DNA from 3 places in the Halomonas sp. KX33721 genome. Region 3 is predicted to be linked to each of the others. Evidence: predicted binding sites of a transcription regulator. Region 3 holds the regulator's gene; each other region holds the start of a gene.

The links. The regulator sigma-54, encoded in region 3, starts transcription at its own class of promoters, with help from an activator protein. The targets are predictions, from matches to a motif close to TGGCACNNNNNTTGCTNT.
Region 1: glnA (glutamate--ammonia ligase) is a predicted target of sigma-54. The motif match lies at 5,349-5,366, and genes of this name have one in related genera.
Region 2: A3220_RS11810 (sugar phosphorylase) is a predicted target of sigma-54. The motif match lies at 4,938-4,955, and genes of this name have one in related genera.

The regions. Positions count from the first base shown of each region.
Region 1 covers NZ_LVIA01000043.1:9,946-16,406, reverse strand. Annotated here, with positions in the region: gene A3220_RS17320 (DUF6435 family protein) at 1-127, shown strand, start outside; gene A3220_RS14995 (hypothetical protein) at 132-356, shown strand; gene ntrC (nitrogen regulation protein NR(I)) at 353-1,783, opposite strand; gene glnL (nitrogen regulation protein NR(II)) at 1,780-2,838, opposite strand; gene A3220_RS14980 (DUF4124 domain-containing protein) at 3,045-3,578, opposite strand; gene glnA (glutamate--ammonia ligase) at 3,698-5,104, opposite strand; gene A3220_RS14970 (hypothetical protein) at 5,660-6,064, shown strand; gene A3220_RS14965 (hypothetical protein) at 6,176-6,403, shown strand.
Region 2 covers NZ_LVIA01000030.1:32,587-39,047, reverse strand. Annotated here, with positions in the region: gene A3220_RS11830 (IS1380 family transposase) at 1-508, shown strand, start outside; gene A3220_RS11825 (transposase) at 682-1,110, opposite strand; gene dsbG (thiol:disulfide interchange protein DsbG) at 1,395-2,177, opposite strand; gene A3220_RS11815 (TlpA disulfide reductase family protein) at 2,230-3,045, opposite strand; gene A3220_RS11810 (sugar phosphorylase) at 3,144-4,904, opposite strand; gene nrdR (transcriptional regulator NrdR) at 5,165-5,662, shown strand; gene ribD (bifunctional diaminohydroxyphosphoribosylaminopyrimidine deaminase/5-amino-6-(5-phosphoribosylamino)uracil reductase RibD) at 5,662-6,461, shown strand, end outside.
Region 3 covers NZ_LVIA01000012.1:21,474-27,934, forward strand. Annotated here, with positions in the region: gene pmbA (metalloprotease PmbA) at 4-1,344, shown strand; gene A3220_RS04225 (HPr family phosphocarrier protein) at 1,372-1,641, opposite strand; gene rapZ (RNase adapter RapZ) at 1,767-2,690, opposite strand; gene ptsN (PTS IIA-like nitrogen regulatory protein PtsN) at 2,756-3,223, opposite strand; gene raiA (ribosome-associated translation inhibitor RaiA) at 3,228-3,536, opposite strand; gene A3220_RS04245 (RNA polymerase factor sigma-54) at 3,634-5,049, opposite strand; gene lptB (LPS export ABC transporter ATP-binding protein) at 5,155-5,913, opposite strand; gene lptA (lipopolysaccharide transport periplasmic protein LptA) at 5,925-6,428, opposite strand; gene lptC (LPS export ABC transporter periplasmic protein LptC) at 6,437-6,461, opposite strand, start outside.

The DNA.
Region 1 (6,461 bases), on a different contig from region 3:
ACAAGCGTACGAACGCAAGCTGCAAGCGGCGATGGAAGCTTCCCGCAACGGCGATATGCGCGCCAACGCCACACTGACAGAAGAGATTCTTGCCGACATCAACCGCCTTAAGGCTCAAGAGGGCTAACGCGGTGCGCATCAGTTTGGGTTTGGCTGCGCTGCTCACAGGCACCTTAACCACGCACGCCTACGGAAGCTGCCGCCATGGTGTGGAGCATCAGCTAGAAGGGCTGGGGATTCAACACACCTTCAGCCTGCTGCCCTGGGAACAGGCTGAGTGTGACCTCCCCGAGCCAACACTGGCCGATGCCGTGTTTGTACTCCCTGCCCCCATTTCCGCCGAGCCGATGCCCTAGGCGTCATCCGCCAACGCAGGCAGCAGCGTTTTTAGTTTACGGGTCAGCGTATTACGCCCCCAGCCCAGCAGCTCAGCGGCCTCGCCTTTGCGACCACCGGTATGTTTGAGTGCAGTTTCAATCAAAATGCGCTCGAAATCAGGTACCGCCTCTTCCAGCAGGTGCGTATGGCCTTCTGCCAAAGCATGATCAGCCCAATCGCGAAATGCTGAACGCCAATCACCGTGGACGCTACTTTCCGACGCACCGACCGTGCGTAGCTCTGGCGGCAGGTCTTCTACCAGGATTTCCCGGCCAGAGGCCATGACCGTTAACCAACGGCAGATATTTTCCAGCTGACGTACGTTGCCGGGCCACGGCAGCCGGGTTAAGTGCGCCTCTGCCTCAGGGGTCAGCACTTTGATATCGGTGGAAAGCTCTTTCGCCGCTTCGGCCAAAAAATGCCGGGTTAGCCGGGGAATATCTTCGCGGCGCTCGGCAAGGCGCGGTAGATGAACGCGAATCACGTTCAGACGGTGGAACAAGTCTTCACGAAAGCGCCCATCATCTACCAACGACTCTAGGTTCTGGTGGGTTGCCGCGATAATCCGCACATCAACTTTTACCGGGGTATGCCCGCCCACGCGGTAAAACTCGCCGTCGGCCAGCACGCGCAGCAGACGGGTTTGCGTCTCGGCGGGCATATCGCCGATTTCATCCAGAAACAGCGTGCCACCGTTGGCCTGCTCGAAGCGCCCTTGGCGCTGGGCAGCCGCCCCAGTAAACGCGCCTTTCTCATGGCCAAAAAGCTCGGACTCTATTAAGTCACGAGGAATTGCCGCCATATTCAAAGCAATAAACGGCTTGCCCGCCCTCGGGCTGTGCTGATGCAGCGCCTGGGCGACACGCTCTTTACCGGTGCCCGACTCACCGTTAATCAGTACCGTAATGTGCGAATGGGAGAGCCGCCCAATGGCGCGAAAGACTTCCTGCATGGCGGGCGCTTCACCGATGATCTCGGCGCTTAGGCCTTCCGGCACGCTCACCGGCCGCTGGCGTTCACGGGCGTGGGCTACCGCACGGCGTACCAGCGCCAGCGCCTCATCCACATCAAACGGCTTGGGCAAGTACTCAAACGCCCCCCCCTGATAAGAGGCCACGGCGCTATCTAAATCGGAGTGAGCGGTCATGACAATGACCGGCAGGTCCGGGTGGGCTTCGCGAACCCGTGACATTAAATCCAGCCCATCAATCCCCGGCATGCGAATATCGGTCACCAACACATCCGGTGGGCTTTCCAGCAGCCGTGCCAGCGCTGTGTCGGCACGCTCAATACACTCGACCTCTAGGTCTGGCTGCGCCAGTGCGCGCTCCAGCACCCAACGGATAGCGCGGTCATCATCGACAATAACCACCCGTGCAACATCGGTACGTGTCGCCTCAGTCATGACGCTTCTCCGGTGCAATTAATAACTAATGGAATCAGTAAACGAAATTCGGTATGTCCAGGTCGTGAGTCGCATTCGATCAATCCCTGATGTTGATACAAAATTGACTGAGCAATGGATAGCCCCAAACCGCTGCCTTCCGCGCGGCCAGACACCATCGGGTAAAAGAGGGTTTCGCGTAGGCTTTCAGGAATGCCAGGGCCGTTATCAATCACGCCGACTTCGCTCACTAGCCGGTGCCGCTCGGCGCCTAAAGTGAACTGGCGCCGGGCACGGGTGCGCAGAATCAGCTCCGGTGAGGGGGTCTCTGCATCGCTCATGGCCTGCACCGCGTTACGCGCCACGTTCAATACCGCTTGAATCATTTGCGACTCATCACCGGAAAGATCCGGCAGGCTGGGGTCGTAATCACGGTTGACGGTGACATCGGGATGCTCGGCAATCAGCAGCGCTCGCACTCGCTCCAGCACTTTATGGATATTGACCGGCTCATGTTTAATGATGCGGTTCGGGCCCAGCATGGAATCAACCAAATCTCGTAAGCGGTCGACTTCTTCGACGATGATATGGGTAAATTCCCGCAGCGCCGGGTCGTCTAAATCACGCTCCAGCAGTTGCGCCGCACCGCGAATGCCGCCTAATGGGTTTTTCACCTCGTGGGCCAAGCCCCGCGCCAGCACCTTAATGGTCTCTTGGCGGGTGGTGAGCGCCTCTTCGCGGGAGATCTGCATCAAGCGGTCTCGCGGCTCGACTTCCAGCAGCAGCTCATCGGCTGAGAGGGGCGTTACCGTATAGTCCACCGTGAGCGGCTCACTATTGAGCGGCGTGACACGCGCTTCCCGCTGGGTATAGGGGTGAAAGGCATCCCGCGCTTTGGCCAATACCTCATCAATACTTTCCCCACCGCCTAGCAAGGTATCTAGACTAATACCCTGCACACGGCTAAAGCTCACCGCTAGCAGCGCTTCCGCCGCTGGGTTCATCCAGCGGACACGGAGTTCACCGTCGAGCAGTAGCACTGCGGTGGTGAGATGTTCTAATAAGCGCTGATACATGGCGTGTCCTGAAACGTCGCTCTAATAATAGTGTGATGAACACTAGCGTGATGGGATCGTTGAGAGAGGAACTGCAAAAAGCGCGCCAATTAAGCACAAACGGCGGCATGCACGGCTGATGGGCAGCCGGTGTGGGCACAGCGAGCCGTTATAGCGCACTGCCGAACAAATTCAGATACTCCTATGCACCATTGTAGTGCATTGCACTATTCAGCAATAAAAATAGTCACCGGATCGGTGCGGTGTTGAATACGCCCTTGGCTATCCAACAGTTCGGCCTGCAGCTGGTGTTGTCCCGCTGGCAAGCCCGCCAGCCAGAACGCATCGCTATGCAGGGCAGATTGGCTTAGTTCGCCATTCACGAGCAGTTGAATTTGGTGGTCGTCGCGTAGCGGCGGCGAAACCGCCACTTCAACCGGCGTCATATTATTTCGCAACGAGGCCCCCGCCGCTGGGTTAGCAATCGCAAAGCGGTCATAGGGCATAAACGGTTGGCCAGGATTCCCCTTCGCGCGGGGAGACAGAGAAGCAGGCCGAGCAGCGGTAGGCACGCTCTGCAGCGGGGCCAGCGTGATCGCTTTACCACCACGCTCTGGGTTGTCAGTAAACGTCACGTTGCCCTGCGCATCCACCACACGATACACCGTTTGAGCCTGCGCAGCGCTTACCCACAAGCCCAGCAGTAGCGCAGCCCCTGTGGACAAACCACTTTTTTGACGCAAACGCCATCTACTGATCATTACTTTCTCACCCTTATGTTGCTCCAACAAAGAACCCCGCCGAGGCGGGGTTTTTCAGGCTAATCACACCGCAAGGGTGATGTTAGCACTCTTGTTAAAACGGTGTTTAGCAACCGTTCTTAGCAAGAGTAGTACATGTCGAACTCGATCGGGTGAGTGGTCATGCGAATGCGCTCCACTTCTTCCATCTTCAGCTCGATGTAAGCATCGATCATTTCATCAGTAAATACGCCGCCTTCGGTCAGGAACGCACGGTCAGCATCGAGTGCTTCCAGTGCTTGGTCCAGGCTGTTGGCAACGGTCGGTACGGACTTGCCTTCTTCCGGCGGCAGGTCGTACAGGTTCTTGTCCATGGCATCGCCAGGGTGGATCTTGTTCTTGATACCGTCGATACCCGCCATCAGCATCGCTGCAAACGCCAGGTAGGGGTTAGCAGTCGGATCAGGGAAGCGAGTCTCTACACGCTTGCCTTTCGGGCTAGCGGTGTAAGGAATACGGATAGAAGCAGAACGGTTACGGGCACTGTAGGCCAGCATGACCGGTGCTTCGAAGCCCGGAACCAGACGCTTGTACGAGTTGGTAGAAGCGTTGGTGAAGGCGTTCAGGGCACGAGCGTGCTTGATGATACCGCCGATGTAGTACAGCGCCATTTCAGACAGGCCCGCGTACTCGTCGCCAGCAAACTGGTTCTGACCATCTTTCCAGAACGACTGGTGTACGTGCATACCAGAACCGTTGTCGCCTACCAGCGGTTTCGGCATGAAGGTAGCGGTTTTGCCGTAAGCGTGCGCCACGTTGTGGATCACGTACTTCATTTCCTGAACTTCGTCAGCTTTCTTCACCAGCGTGTTGAATTTAACGCCGATTTCGTTCTGACCCGCGTTGGCAACTTCGTGGTGGTGAACTTCCACGGTCTGGCCAATCGCTTCCAGGGTGTTACACATCGCGCCACGGATATCGTGGAAGCTATCGACCGGAGGAACCGGGAAGTAGCCGCCTTTCACGCGCGGACGGTGACCCAGGTTGCCGCCTTCTACTTTATTGTCAGTTGCCCAAGCGCCTTCATCAGACGTGATTTTGTACATAGAGCCCTGGATATCGGACTTCCAGTGCACTTCGTCAAAGATGAAGAATTCCGGCTCTGGGCCGAAGAAGGCGGTGTCGCCCAGACCGGTAGACTGCAGGTAAGCTTCTGCACGCTTAGCGATAGAGCGCGGGTCGCGATCATAGCCCTGCATGGTAGCAGGCTCGATGATGTCGCAACGCAGGATCAGGGTAGCGTCTTCGGTGAAGGGGTCCAGGAAGCCGGTGCCGTCTTCCGGACGCAGGATCATGTCGGATTCATTAATGCCTTTCCAGCCTTCAATAGAAGAGCCGTCAAACATTTGGCCGTTTTCAAAAAACTCTTCATTCACGTCGCGTGCCGGTACGGTGACGTGCTGCTCTTTACCGCGCGTGTCGGTGAAACGCAGGTCTACCCACTTAACATCATGTTCTTCGATTAGCGCGAGAGTCTTGGCTGACATAGTGTCCTCCGGTATGAGCGTGGCTTAAAGCTTGTAACTGTAAGCTATCGATAAAAGTGTTATTCAACAAACCGTTCAACACGCAGCTGCATGTGGCGCGTTTGTCTTTTTTTGTTCGCTTAACGTTTGCCTGACGATGGACAACAAAACGCCCAGCGATCATTTCAGACCGGCTATCGTTGTAGCATGCCGAGAGGCTTCTGCATACGATCTAATAGCTGGTGACAAAACCATCTACAATGTATAAGCACAGAGCATGCCAACTCTGCACCATTATGGCATCAAAAATTTATAATGCTTTGTTTTTAAAATACAAAAACCTATGGAGAGATGCCTCTTCATGTAGCAAAGGTCTTTTGGTTGCGCACAAAAGCGCCTTTATTTTTTATTGGCGCACCATAAAAGCTCATAAAAAGGTATCAGCGCACCAGGTTGGTTCAAAAAACCCAGCGCCTAGCGAGCTACCGTCAGAAAACTTTATCTTGATACGCAAATAAACCAACATCTACAACAAATTACTTTCAGACATGCTTCATAACAAAGGGAGCCGCTTACATGAGTGCGGTTTGCTTTATCGTTGACGCAACAGTGACAGGAGCCTTGCTACCGCGACACCTACGTTCCATCCGAGAGTCGGGCCTTGCAGAGCATGTGGTGCCAATTATTGTGACATGCAATCAGATAGATGAGCGGCTATCGCCCATTGAGCAGCGCTACCATGTGCACTGCTTAATCACGCCCTCGCAAACGCTAAGCGCACGGATCAACCGGGCAGCCTATGTGAGCCAAGCGGAATGGGTGATGATTGCGCTGGATAAACAGCCCCTGGCAGCACAGCTGTGGTACCTACTCTACCCACAGCTACACACCCTAGCGCTAGACGCGCTCTTGATTAGATTGGCCGAGTTCTGCCAACGCACACTACACTTAACGAGCCTTCTTATTTTTATTCACCCATAGTAAGGACGCTCACCATGCACAAGCACATTGAATGGGACGAGCCCGGCAGCGCCAGCGTAGCAGCCCTCTTCAAGGACGACCCCGAACACACGCCCCCCCTACCCAGGTGCCGTGCTTTCCGCCCGTTACCAAGGCCGCATTGTGCGGGTCAAAGTAGAAGCCTACCGCGAAGAAGATGCCGTGAGCATTGGCAGCGTGGCCGCCATTCTCGACCAACGCGGCCACCGCTTTCAGTCACACCAAAATCTCAACGTGGGCGATATGGTGCGACTCCCCGACGACAAACGCGCCATCGAACGCTGGGAAGAGGATGAGGATGAGGATGAGGAGAAGGAGTAGTTGCGGAATTTCTGATGCGCGGCCACGCACCCAACGGTCCGCGACACAATGAAGAGAA
Region 2 (6,461 bases), on a different contig from region 3:
GCGCAAGACCCAATGGCAGGTGGGAGGGAAAGTAGCGGGGACGTTCCGCTTCCAGTATCAAGCCCACTCCTGGAAATACTCACGCTGGGTGGTGGCCCGCCTAGAAGAAGGCGAGTTAGGCTCTAATCCCCGGTTTATCATCAGTTCCCGTTACGATGATGGCTTCAAGCTTTACTACGAGCAGTACTGTGCCCGGGGTGACATGGAGAACCGGATCAAGGATCAACAACTGAGCCTGTTTGCTGACCGGACCTCCAGCACGCACTGGTGGGCCAATCAGTGGCGGCTGATCTTGTCGGGCTTCGCTTATACGCTGTTCGAGCGGTTACGGACTTATCTGAAGCACACGCCCTTCGCGCGCATGAGTCCGAGCAACCTGAGGCTCAAGCTCATCAAAGTAGGCGCGGTCATCATCCGCAATACGCGTCGAATCCGAGTACTCATGAGTGACAGCTACCCCTATAAAACGGCGCTATCCGATCTCGTCAGGCGGTTGGTTCCTAACTGACTGCTCGGGCGCCCCCGGCCCGACGCAATGGGGGGAAGGGGGAAGTGTGTCTGAACGCCGGAAAGTGGTTAAAAAGTAGCCGATGTAAGTCGAGCCAGTAGGTGTTTAGCGGTGTTACAGCCTGAGTGCGGTACTGGCTGAGGTACTATGAGAAATCCAGGCTAGGATGTGACTTATAGCCAAATAGCATCCCAATAGCTGTACTTTCCTATATCTTCGACCAAATTGGCTCTTAGAGGATTGGCAACGATATATCTAGCAGCTGCTTTTAGCGATGCTTCATCTTTAATCATTCGATCGTGAAAGCCATCTTGCCAAAGACGCCTGCCAATATTCAGCGATACGTAAGCCTTATAACGTCTCACAGCCTCAGAAAGGTCGCCATTTAGCTGAAGCAACCAATGGATATGGTCTGGCATAACAACAAAAGCAAAAGTTGTCGCCAGCTCGCTCACGCGAGGGTGGTAAAAGTGCCTGGATGCACAACAGGCAGTATGAAAATTAGTAAAAACCTGCTGACGATGGCGGGTCGTCGCAGTGACTAAGTAGTGAGCATTCGGGATTGATTGCCTCCCTTGGCGAAGCAGATGGCTCCTGTTCATTATATGCTCCCTATAATTTTTAATTAACTTAGCACATGCTGTGTAGCATTTTCTGTAGGAGGGAGCTTCAGCTCGCGATGATGAAGGCACCACTGCTGCGGCAGGCTAAGGGCGGCTGACGCCGCCATCGCCCAATAAATTGGCCTCCCACATCAGGCTCTTCACCCCTCAAGCAGTCAGGTGTGGGAGGGAGCTTCAGCTCGCGACGGTTAGGGCACCAGTGCTGCGGCAGGCTAAGGGCGGCTGACGCCGTCGCCCAATAAATTGGCCTCCCACTTCTTTTGTTAAGGCGCTTCGCTACCCATCATCTCAATGAGGCGTTCTTGGCTGGGGAGGCCTTGGATTCGGTCAATACGCACAGTGCCGCCTTCAGCCTCACGTTGGAAAGCGCTGGTGGGGGTGGCGTAGAGGCCTAGCTCTTCAAAGAGCTGGTTGTTGGCATATACCTGCTCTTCGATATCCCGTGGCTGTGCGCTGGGGGAGAGCTCATCACCTTCACTGTGACGGTGCAGGGCAGCGGAGGGGTCGTCAGCGCCGAGAATGGTAGCGGCTAACGCAGGGCTATTGGGGGCGAGAATACCGACCATAATATGGCGTAGCTGAACCTCACCAGCCTCTACCCAGGGGCGTGTTTGTTGCCACAGCTGACGGCAGTAAGGGCAGTTGGCGTCGGTGAAGGTGTAGATGACGCGTGGGGCATCCGGGTCGCCATCCTGAATCCAGCGGCTCTCTTCAAGCAGCTTCCAGGTTTCGGCCTCTAAGGGTGCCCGTACGTGCTCGTCAAGCTGTGCCTCAGTCATGTCGCTGCCTTCGCTGTCTACCAGCGTGCCAATAATGGCGTGTTCTCCATCAGGTGTTAAATAAATCGCCATATCTTGCCCTTGCACGCTGGCCCCAAAGCCGCGCATTCCGCCCGGCGCATCAAACTGCCCATGGATCGTTAAGCCCTGGTTGGCCAGCGCCTGCACGGGGGCTGGTAGCTCGTCGGCATGGCTGGCTGCCGCTGCGCTACCCAGCGCGGCAAGTAAAGCGAAACGGCCAACATGGGGTAAGAAAACACGTTGCATAGCACTATCCTTATGAAAACGGCTTGGTGTGGGTGCCGCGAGGCAAAATATATTAGCGAATACGCGAAAGGCCATCTTGCAAAGTGGCGCGGGAAAGCTCGCCAAAATGGGTGCTCACGAGCTGTCCATCCGCGTTGTAGTAAAGCGTTGTGGGCATGGCATGGGCTCCGGTGGTTTGACCCAGGGCATTGCTCGGGTCTTGCCATACATTCTTCAAATCAAAGCCGTGTTCGCTCATAAACGCATGAATGTGTTGAAGGCTTTCACCTTGGTTAACGAACACAAAGGTAATGTCCTGCGCTTGTTGCTGGGCCTCTTCAAACACCGGCATTTCACGAATACATGGCGGGCACCAACTTGCCCATAGGTTAACTACCATGGGCTTTTGCTCCTGCTGAGCAAGTTTGGGCAGGGTAATAGGCTCGCCGTTGAGCGTAGCAAGCGGAGTAGTGGGCAGTGGGCGTGCCTGCTGTTCGATCAGTAGCGTACTGCCAGCTGTCAAGCCCCAGGCTAAACCGCCTACCAAAAGCGCCCCGGCAAGCGGTACTCGTTGGCGCGGTGAGCGCCATATTGCCCATCCAGCGTAGCTAAGGCCCGCCACTATACCACCGAGTATATCGAAGCCGCCATCGCGAATATCTAAGCGCGATAGCATGCTGTCATAGTCGCTCCAGTAACGCACAACAAAGACGAGGCGTGCGGCCACCAGCGCCACAAATAGCAGGGTAAATAACGTATCGCTGACCGCCACGCGATGCCGTTGGCCAATAAGCGCACCCGCTAGCAGGGCCAGTAAAAAGGCAAATCCAATCATCAATTGATGCAGACTAAACCCCATGGGGCCAATCGCAACACTTTGCTGCAACATAGTCACTCACGCTTTCACCAGTGGTTTAGCGTAAGTGTGTCAGAACAAGATTATTTAACGATTATCTCTCGTTGCCCTGAGTCGTTATGTCGCAAGCCTTATGCTTCAGCAGCCAGCCAGCGGACGGCATAGGGCGGCAGTGTTTCTTCGTGGTGAGCTGTCAGCGGGTCTAGCGGCTGCCAGTGGTACTGGGTAAGCGCTTGGTTCAGGGCATCGCCTGCGTGAGCGAGATCAAACTTAACATCGGTGACGTTATACAGCGCGAGTAGGCGGCGCCCGTTACGGAGTGGCCCGCGCTCAATGGCTAGCAGCTCGGGTGGCGTTTCTATCACGCGCTGCGGGGCGTTGGGGTGAAAGCAGGGCTCTTGGCGACGCTGCACTAGTAGCCGGTGCAGGGCATGGAAAACGTCATGGGTGGGGGTGGAAGGGCTCTCCAGCAGCAGTGCCAGCTCATCAAGCTGCCAGCGGCGACGGTTAATCGAGCGTAAGCGGCCGCTGCGCTCCACACCTTCGACATCATTTAGCGTGCCGGTGAGCGTATGGATATAGAGTGCGGGTATTCCTTGTAGGCTGAGCATGATCGCTTGGCTGCATAGAAAGCGCGCAATTTGCCACGGGTCTGGCCCGCGGCGGGTGCCGCACATGGCCTCAAACCAGGTAATGTTAATTTCGTAGGGTGTGTCGCTGCCATCAGGGTTGCTGCGCATGCTGACAAAGCCACCAAAACGATGCATCAGTTCCAGCAGTGCGTCGCGTTCATGGTCAGGCAACAGGCCTTCTAACGGCCGTACGCCAATACCGTCGTGGCTCGCGGTGAAGTTTAAGTAGGTGCACTGTTCAGGCAGCACCGGCAAGCTGTTTAACCACGTTTGCAGCGTCGTCGCTTCGCCGCGGGTGAGGGTGTGCAGCAGCAGGGGCGGCAGGGCGAACTGGTACACCATGTGGGCTTCATCGGGCGCGCCTTTCGCTAATCGCTCCAAGCCAAAGTAGCTGATGTTTTCGGCATGGGGCACGTTGGTTTCGGTGATCAGCAGCGTGCCGGGGGCTATTTCATCCACGATGGCGCGAAGTAAGCGCACAACGGTATGGGTTTCCGGCAGGTGAATGCAGGAGGTGCCCAATCGCTTCCACAAAAACGCCACCGCGTCCAAGCGAATAATGCGCACCCCTTGCTGTAGGTAGAACAGCAGAATACCCACGAACTCTAACAACACATCCGGGTTTTCGAAGTTGAGGTCTATTTGGTCTTCCGAGAAAGTCGCCCACACGTGGCGCGTACCCCGGCGCGTAGAGATCGGCACTAGAAGTGGGCTACTGCGCGGGCGGGTGACTTGGGAGACATCGGTATCCGGATCCACTTCGATAAAGTAGTCGCGACCGGGCAGGCTGCCGGTCAGGTAATCCACAAACCAGAGCGACTCTCTGGAGACATGGTTCAGCACTAAATCAGCCATCAAGTCATAGTGGCTGGCTAGCGTTTGGATATGCGCCCACTCGCCCAGCTCGCTATTGACCTCGCGGTAGTGAATCACCGAAAAGCCGTCGTCGCTGCTCCAGGGGAAAAAGGGCAGTACGTGAACCCCGCTAATGGCATCCCCCAGATAGCGCTGTAGAAAAGTATCCAGCACCGCTAAAGGCGGCGTACCTTCATCCAAGATGGAATCACCGTAACAAATGACCCACTGATCTTTTTCGCTCCATGTTGGTGCATCGTGGCCCGCCGTGTTAGCGGGTGGGGAAGCCGTCGAGGCGGTACGAAAATTCGCAAGATGCTGGTCAATACGCCGCTGTACTTCCCCCGCACGGGGGCCATACAGGTGGGTAAGGTAGTGGTGAACGGTCTGCTCGAAAGGGGTCATAAAGGGCGTCCTATAAATCAACCTTCGACAAACGCTGCAGCTTGTGTGCCAAATCGTTACAATACCGTGTTGATACGCGTTGTATAACACAGCTACGCCCTAAGGGCAGCGATAAGGCTGCCGCTGACAATAGGCGATAAAACAGTTTATAAAATGGCGAATAACGGGCAGGGCATGAAGCCTTGTAGCGTTTTTTATTCGTATAGGCTGACACGCTGCACGCACAGCTACTAGTGCGTACTGATAATAGGTTGACTGCCATGCATTGCCCTTTTTGTGGTGCAAATGATACCCGAGTGACAGATTCCAGGCTGGTGGCGGAAGGCGACCAGGTGCGCCGCCGCCGTCAGTGTGCCAACTGCCAAGAGCGTTTTACGACTTATGAAACCGCTGAGCTGATTATGCCGCGGGTCGTAAAATCCGACGGCTCTCGCGAGAGCTTTAATGAGGCGAAACTACGCGACGGTATGCTGCGCGCGCTGGAAAAGCGCCCGGTAAGCGCTGAAGCGATTGAAGTGTCGGTAGAGCGTATTCGCCAGACGCTGCGCGCCCGTGGCGACCGTGAAGTCAACGCGCGTGAGATTGGTGAAGCGGTGATGAAAGCGCTGCGTAGCTTGGATCAAGTGGCCTATATTCGTTTCGCCTCGGTATATCGTAAATTTCAGGATTTAGACGAGTTCCGGGCGGAAATCGACCGCCTCTCCCAAGAGCCCACGGATGAGCCAGAGGGCAGTGGGACACAGCACGGAGCATCGTAATGGGTGAATTCTCCACCGCCGACTATCGCTACATGGCTCGCGCTATCCAGCTAGCCAAACGCGGGCTTTATACCACCGACCCCAACCCCAGGGTGGGGTGTGTGATGGTGCACTTTGATGGCAGCGCGGAAGGCAGCATTGTGGGCGAGGGATACCATGTGCGTGCGGGAGAACCCCATGCAGAAATTCACGCCCTAAAGGCGGCAGGCAGCGCCGCCCAGGGTGCCACCGCTTATGTCACGCTAGAGCCTTGCTCACATACCGGGCGAACAGGGCCCTGCGCGGTGGCGCTGGCGCAAGCGGGTGTTGCGCGCGTGGTGGTGGCGATGGGGGACCCTAATCCCCAGGTCAGCGGTGGCGGTATTGAGTATTTGAAAGCAGCAGGCATTCAGGTGCAGGTAGGCCTGTTGGAAGCAGATGCCCGGGCGCTGAATCCGGGCTTTATTTCCCGTATGGAGCGTCAGCGCCCCTTTGTGCGGCTGAAAATGGCGATGAGCTTGGATGGCCGTACCGCCATGGGGTCGGGGGAGTCCCAGTGGATTACCGGCCCGCAAGCGCGCACCCAAGTGCAGCGGCTGCGCGCCCGCTCAAGCGCTATTCTGAGCGGCGTGGAATCTATCATTATGGATGATTCACGCTTAACGCTGCGTGCCGACCAACTGGCACTGGATAACGCCGCCGAGATCGTGCAGCGCCAGCCGCTAAGAGTGATCTTGGATTCGCGCCTTCGTTTACCGCTTGCCGCGGCCTGCCTACGAGAGCCAGGGCGCACGCTGATTATCACCACCGATCAGCATAG
Region 3 (6,461 bases):
CATATGGCACAGGCATTTGATGCAACGGCGCAGCAGGCGCAGTTGACGGAGCGCGCCACAGAGGCGCTTGCCCTGGCAAAACAGCTAGGGGCGGATGCCGCCGAAGTCGGCGCGAGCGTTGACCAAGGGTTGGGCGTTAGTGTGCGACTTGGTGAAGTGGAGACCGTTGAGCTATCTCGTGATCAGGGTATTGCGGTCACGCTCTATGTGGGAAAACGTAAAGGTAGCGCTTCCTCAACGGATGCCAGTAGTGCCTCCATTCGTGCCACGGTTGAAAAGGCGCTGGCTATTGCACGTTATACCGGGGAGGATCCCGCTGCAGGCCTCGCTGAAGCAGAGCTGATGGCGACCTATTTGCCAGACTTGAAGGTGCACTATCCGTGGGCGCTCTCAACCGATGAAGCGATTGACCTTGCCCTGCGCTGCGAACAGGCTGGCCGCGAGGTGGCAGGTATTCACCAGTCAGAAGGTGCCTCGCTCTCAAGCGGTGAGGGCGTGCGAGTATACGCCAATAGCCACGGCTTTTTGGGGACTCAAAAGGGTAGCAGTCACTCACTCTCCTGCATGCTGATTGCCCAAGATGAGCAAGGCATGCAGCGGGATTATGACTATACGTCTGCGCGTAACCCGCAGCAGCTTCGCCACCCAGAGGAGGTGGGGCGTGAGGCAGCAGCGCGAACGTTGCGGCGTCTAGGAGCGCGACGCCCCCCGACGGGAACGTTTCCTGTGCTGTTCGATCCCTCCCTTGCTAGCGGCCTTATCGGCCACCTTATGGGTGCTCTGGCGGGCGGCGCGCTTTATCGAGAAGCCTCGTTTTTATGTGATCGCTTGGGTAGCCCGCTATTCCCCGATTGGTTTGGGTTAGAAGAGCGCCCGATGGAAGTGGGAGCAACGGCTAGTTCACCGTTTGATGCGGAGGGTGTACAAACCCGTAGCAACCGGTTTATTGATCAGGGGAGGGTGGCGAGTTACATGCTCTCTGCCTACAGTGCGCGTCGTTTAGGGATGCAGTCCACGGGCAATGCGGGCGGCGCGCGCAACATGCGCTTGTTAGCGCCGTTAACGCCGCGGGAAGAGCTGTTAACACAGATGGGGCGTGGTATTTGGGTGACCGAGCTCATGGGGCAGGGCGTTAACGGCGTCACTGGCGACTATTCCCGGGGAGCAGCGGGTTTCTGGATTGAGAATGGCGAAGTACAGTACCCCATTGAGGAGTTTACTATTGCTAGTAACCTCAACAAGATGTTCGCGGGGCTAAGCGGTGTGGGAAGTGATACGGATACCCGTGGCAGTATTCACACGGGTAGCTGGCTGATTGATGCGATGACAGTGGCAGGAAGCTAGTCGACAAGTGCTGACTTGGTAAACTAGCTACTGGTCTTCGTCAAACCGTGCGTCGAACAGAGCTTCAATGGCATCTAGCGCCTGTTCGGCGTCGCTTCCTTCAGCGGCGACAGTGAGCTCGGTGCCGCAGGGGGCAGCCAGCATTAGCAGCGACATAATATTGGCGGCATCGGCTTTCTGCTGCTGCTTATAAACCACGATATTCGCGGAAAACTGCTGGCCACATTTCACCAGTTTGGTGGCCGCGCGGGCATGAAGACCACGCTGGTTGGTAAGTGTTAAGGTTCTTTTGGGCACTCTGGTTCCTTTTTGCCGAGTGGGTCTTGAAACTTAGGTCTTGAAAAACTAAGGTCTTGAAAAACTAAGGTCTTGAAAAACTTAGGTCTTGAGAAGCTTAGGCCTTAAAAGTTAGGTCCTGAAACTCAGGGCGTGCTGGCAGCGGTGGGTGTGGTAACGCATGGTACCGCTGGCTCTTCGCTCAGCGTGTATTGTAACCCCAGCTCACGGTGTCTCAACTGTACTTCTCCGGTCTGTTTAACCAGCTTTTTAGCAAGCTGTTCGGCCATATAAACAGAGCGGTGTTGCCCGCCGGTGCAGCCAATAGCCACGGTTATATAACTTCGCTGGCTATTTTGGTAAGCCGGAAGCCACTTTTCCAACCAAGCCTGAATATCATTGGTCATTGCCTCGACCATTGGGTAGCTACTTAAAAACGCCACTATATTAGCATCACGCCCTGTAAATTGGCGCAGGGTAGGGTCCCAATAAGGGTTGGGCAGGCAGCGAACATCGAAGACTAAGTCGGCATCCATGGGTACGCCGCGTTTGTAGCCAAACGACTCAAACGTCAGTGTTAGCTGATCTTTTCGCTGGTGGGCGACTTGATCAGTAATGCGGCGTCTCAGGTCATGCACGGATAAGCGCGACGTATCGATCAACAAGTCAGCGAGATCGCGAATTTCAAGCAGCGTCTCTTCTTCTTTATTGATGGCCTCTTCCAACGTCATTTCGCTATCCCGGGTAAGCGGGTGGCGACGGCGGGTGGCTGAGTAACGCTCCAAAAGAATGCGCGCATCCGTGGTCAGATAGATGACCTGAAAACGAATTTCTCGCTGGCGTAGTTCTTCCAGTAAAGCTGGGAGGCGTTCAAGCGCCGTAGGAAGGTTGCGCGCGTCAATGCTCACTGCTAAGTGAGTGCGCTCGCCTTGCTCACGTAGTTCATCAACTAATGAGCCCAGCAGCATGGCGGGTAAATTGTCGATAGCGTAGTAGCCAAGATCCTCTAGCGCTTGTAAGGCGATAGATTTACCGGACCCTGAACGGCCGCTAATGATCACCAGTTGCATAGCGTCTCTCTTGGCTTGCATGGGAGGAAATTATCGCTGCGTGCAGTGGCCACCGCCCATAAAGCCTAGGCGGCTTGTTCGCGAATCTTGGCGGTAATAAGTGCTAAGAGTTCGCGCTGACTATCGGCTTTACGTAACTGCTGACGCGTATGGGCGTCGTTCATAATAGTAGCCACTTGGCCAAGCAGTGCTAGGTGGGTGTCATCTGCCTCTTCTGGTACCAGCAGCACAAACACAAGATCCACCGGGTCGCCATCAATGGCGTCGAAGTCTACTGGCTCAGCAAGCTTTAAAAAGCCAGCAATGGGTGCGCTACAGTGAGGACTGCGAGCGTGGGGGATGGCAACCCCGTTGCCTATCCCCGTACTGCCTAGTCGCTCGCGGCCAATGAGTCGGCTAAACACCTCTTGGCTATCTAGGCTGGGTGTATTTTGGGCGATAAAGGTGCTGAAAAACTCCAGCACCCGTTTTTTGCTGCCCCCGGGAACGTCATAAAGCACGCGCTCCGGGGGGAGGATGGTTTCCAACGTCATTGAGTTAACGCACACCAGCGCCCTGGGCGCGAGCTTGTGCTTTTTCCTTATGTTTAACGAGTTGACGATCGATTTTGTCTGCTAGCGCATCAATAGCGGCATACATGTCGTTATCAAGCGCTTCGGCGTGAAGGTCTGCACCGGCAGCGTGCAGTGTGCAGGCTGCTTGCTGGCGCTCCTTCTCAACAGATAAGGTCACTTGCACCGTGGTAATGTTGTCGTAGTGGCGTTCAACGCGCTGCAGCTTTTCGTTAACGTAGTCGCGCAAGGCGTCAGTCAGTTCAACGTGATGACCAGTGATGTTTACTTGCATTGACGTGCTCCTTATCCATCGGACTGTACTTCGATTGTAACCCTTTTTACGCTATTGCAAAGCCCTTGCGTTGAGTTTGTTCATACGTACCGCTTAACTAGCGTAAACGGCGGCGCTCACTTGACGAGGGAATGCCCATTGACTCCCGATATTTTGCGACAGTACGCCGTGCAACGCTAATGCTCTCCTCTTCAAGCAGAGTCACCAAGCGGCTATCGGAGAGCGGTTTTCCTGAGGGCTCATCCTGAATCAGCTTTTTGATGCGGGCGCGAATGGCTGTGCTGGAGTGGCTGTCGCCGCCGTCTTGGCCGCTTACCTGGCTTGAGAAGAAGTACTTAAGCTCGAAAACGCCCCGCGGCGTGTGAATAAATTTCTGCGTGGTCACACGAGATATGGTGGATTCGTGCATCTCTACCGCTTCAGCAATATCCGCTAAAATCAGCGGTTTCATTGCTTCTTCGCCATGCTCCAGAAAGCCAATTTGGCGTGCAATAATTTCACGCCCAACTCGTAGCAGCGTGTCATTGCGACTCGATAAGCTTTTGATCAGCCAGCGGGCTTCTTGGAGGTGCTCTTTGAGGAACTGGTTGTCTTGGCTTTTGTCTGCGCGTTTGATCAAGCTGGCGTAGTCGGGCTGTATACGCAAGCGTGGTAGTGCTTCTGGATTGAGCTCTAAATGCCAACCTTCATTGTCGTGCCGAACGACTAGGTCGGGGGTGATGTAGCTGTCGTCGGTAACGCCATAGGTGCTCCCAGGGCGTGGGTCAAGGCTGCGAATTAAACGGATGACATCGTCAAGCTGCTCGTCATCAAGGCTTAAACGGCGCTTGAGAAGCCGCATATCGTCTTTGCCTAATGCTTCCAAAAACTGGCGAACCAGCCGTTTGGCGGGCATTAGCAGAGGGGTGTCCTCAGGTAGTGAGGCGAGTTGCAGCATCAGGCATTCACGCAGGTCTCGGGCAAAGACGCCGGTGGGCTCAAATTGCTGCAAGCGCAGCAGGGTATTTTCCACTTCCCGCTGGCTTAAGCTGTCATGGCCTTGGGCTTTTAATCCTTCCCGAATGTCATTAAGCGGCTGGGTGAGATAGCCGTTGGCATCCAGCGCATCAATCAGGCTTTCCGCGATGGCGTATTCTCGCGGGCTAAAGTCTGTCATGGCCAGTTGCCATAGCAGGTGGCCATGTAGGCTTTGTCCAGCGGCTTGGCGTTCGAAGTCGGGGCCTTCACTGTTGCCACCCAGGCTGCCTATGTCTTGATAGGTATCTGACCAGTCACTGTCGACGGAGAGTTCGTTGGGGATGCTCTCGGACCACTCAGCCTCTTGAGGCTCACTGACAGCCTGCTCGCCAAACTCATCTTCTTGCTCAAGCATGGGATTGGCATCTAGCGCTTGCTGAATTTCTTGACGAAGGTCCAGCGTCGATAGCTGAAGCAGGGCGATAGCCTGCTGCAGCTGAGGTGTCATGGTCAGCTGTGTGCCGATACGCAATTGGAGAGAAGCTTTCATGACCATCTGAGAACCACTCGTTAATCAGAAAGCTCCACCCTAGAGTGAGTTATGGCTTGGTGCAAGTGCAATAAGCATGCCACTAAAAGAAATGCTTCTGCAGGTCACTGTTTAAAGGCGGAAATCAGCGCCTAAATAGACATCTCGAACCTTCTGGTTGTTGAGGATTTCCTGGGCGTTTCCACTGGCAATGATGTGACCGTCGCCAACAATGTAGGCAATATCACAAATATCCAGCGTTTCACGAACGTTATGGTCGGTGATCAATACACCAATGTGGCGTTTCTTTAACGCTCGAATGATAGCTTTAATTTCCCCAACGGAAATCGGGTCAACCCCGGCAAAAGGTTCATCCAGCAGGATAAAGGCCGGTTCGGTGGCCAAAGAGCGGGCGATTTCAACACGGCGGCGTTCGCCCCCAGAAAGACTCATGCCTAAGTTGTCGCGTATATGAGTGATGTGAAAATCTTCAAGTAGTAACTCAAGTTGTGCTTCCCGGGCGCTTCGATCAAGCTCTTTGCGTGTCTCTAAAATGGCCATAATGTTGTCAGCCACGGAGAGCTTGCGGAAGATGGAAGCTTCCTGGGGTAGATAACCAATCCCTGCCATGGCGCGTTCATGCATAGGAGCATGAGTGAGGTCAAGGTCGTCAATGCCTACTTTGCCCGCATCCAATTTGACCAACCCCACAATCATATAAAACGAGGTGGTTTTACCTGCACCATTAGGGCCAAGTAGCCCAACCACGCTACCTTGAGTGATTTCCAGATTAATATCTTTAACCACACGGCGGCGCTTATAGCTCTTCGCTAAATGATGGGCGTAGAGCGTTTTTACTGGTGTGGGGGCTGGGGATGTTGATGCTGCCACGTGGCCACTTCCTATTGTTCGGGCTGAAGGGTCATACGAATACGCTGATTTTCACTGCCGCTAACGTCAGAGCGTGCTTGTACTACTTCTTGATCGATAAAGTACTCTAAACGTCCACCTTGGAAGTGATCTCCTTGCTGGGTCAGCTCAGCTTGGTCAATCAGCTCAACCCGGCGTTCGGAAACGTGATAAATAATCCGACGCGCCCAGCCTTCTATAGGGGTTTCTTGGTCTTCAATTTGGTTACGCAAGTAAGCACGCTCGCCCGTAGCGATGGCGCGAGACAACTCGCCAGCATTGTTACGCTGAATTTCGACACGCTCGCCGCGTAGCTGCATATTGCCTTGGCGAATGTCAACGTTACCGGTGTACACGGCTGTCCCTGCTCGTTGGTCAAGATCTAACCGGTCGGCCTCCACATGAATAGGCGCTTGGTTTTGTGCCGCTACAGGCAGTGCAATTGTGACAAGCGGCACGGCTAGGGCAAGAAGTACAGTGCGGATTAGAGCATTCATCGCGACTCCTAAGGGGAACGGGTGGCCGGCGGA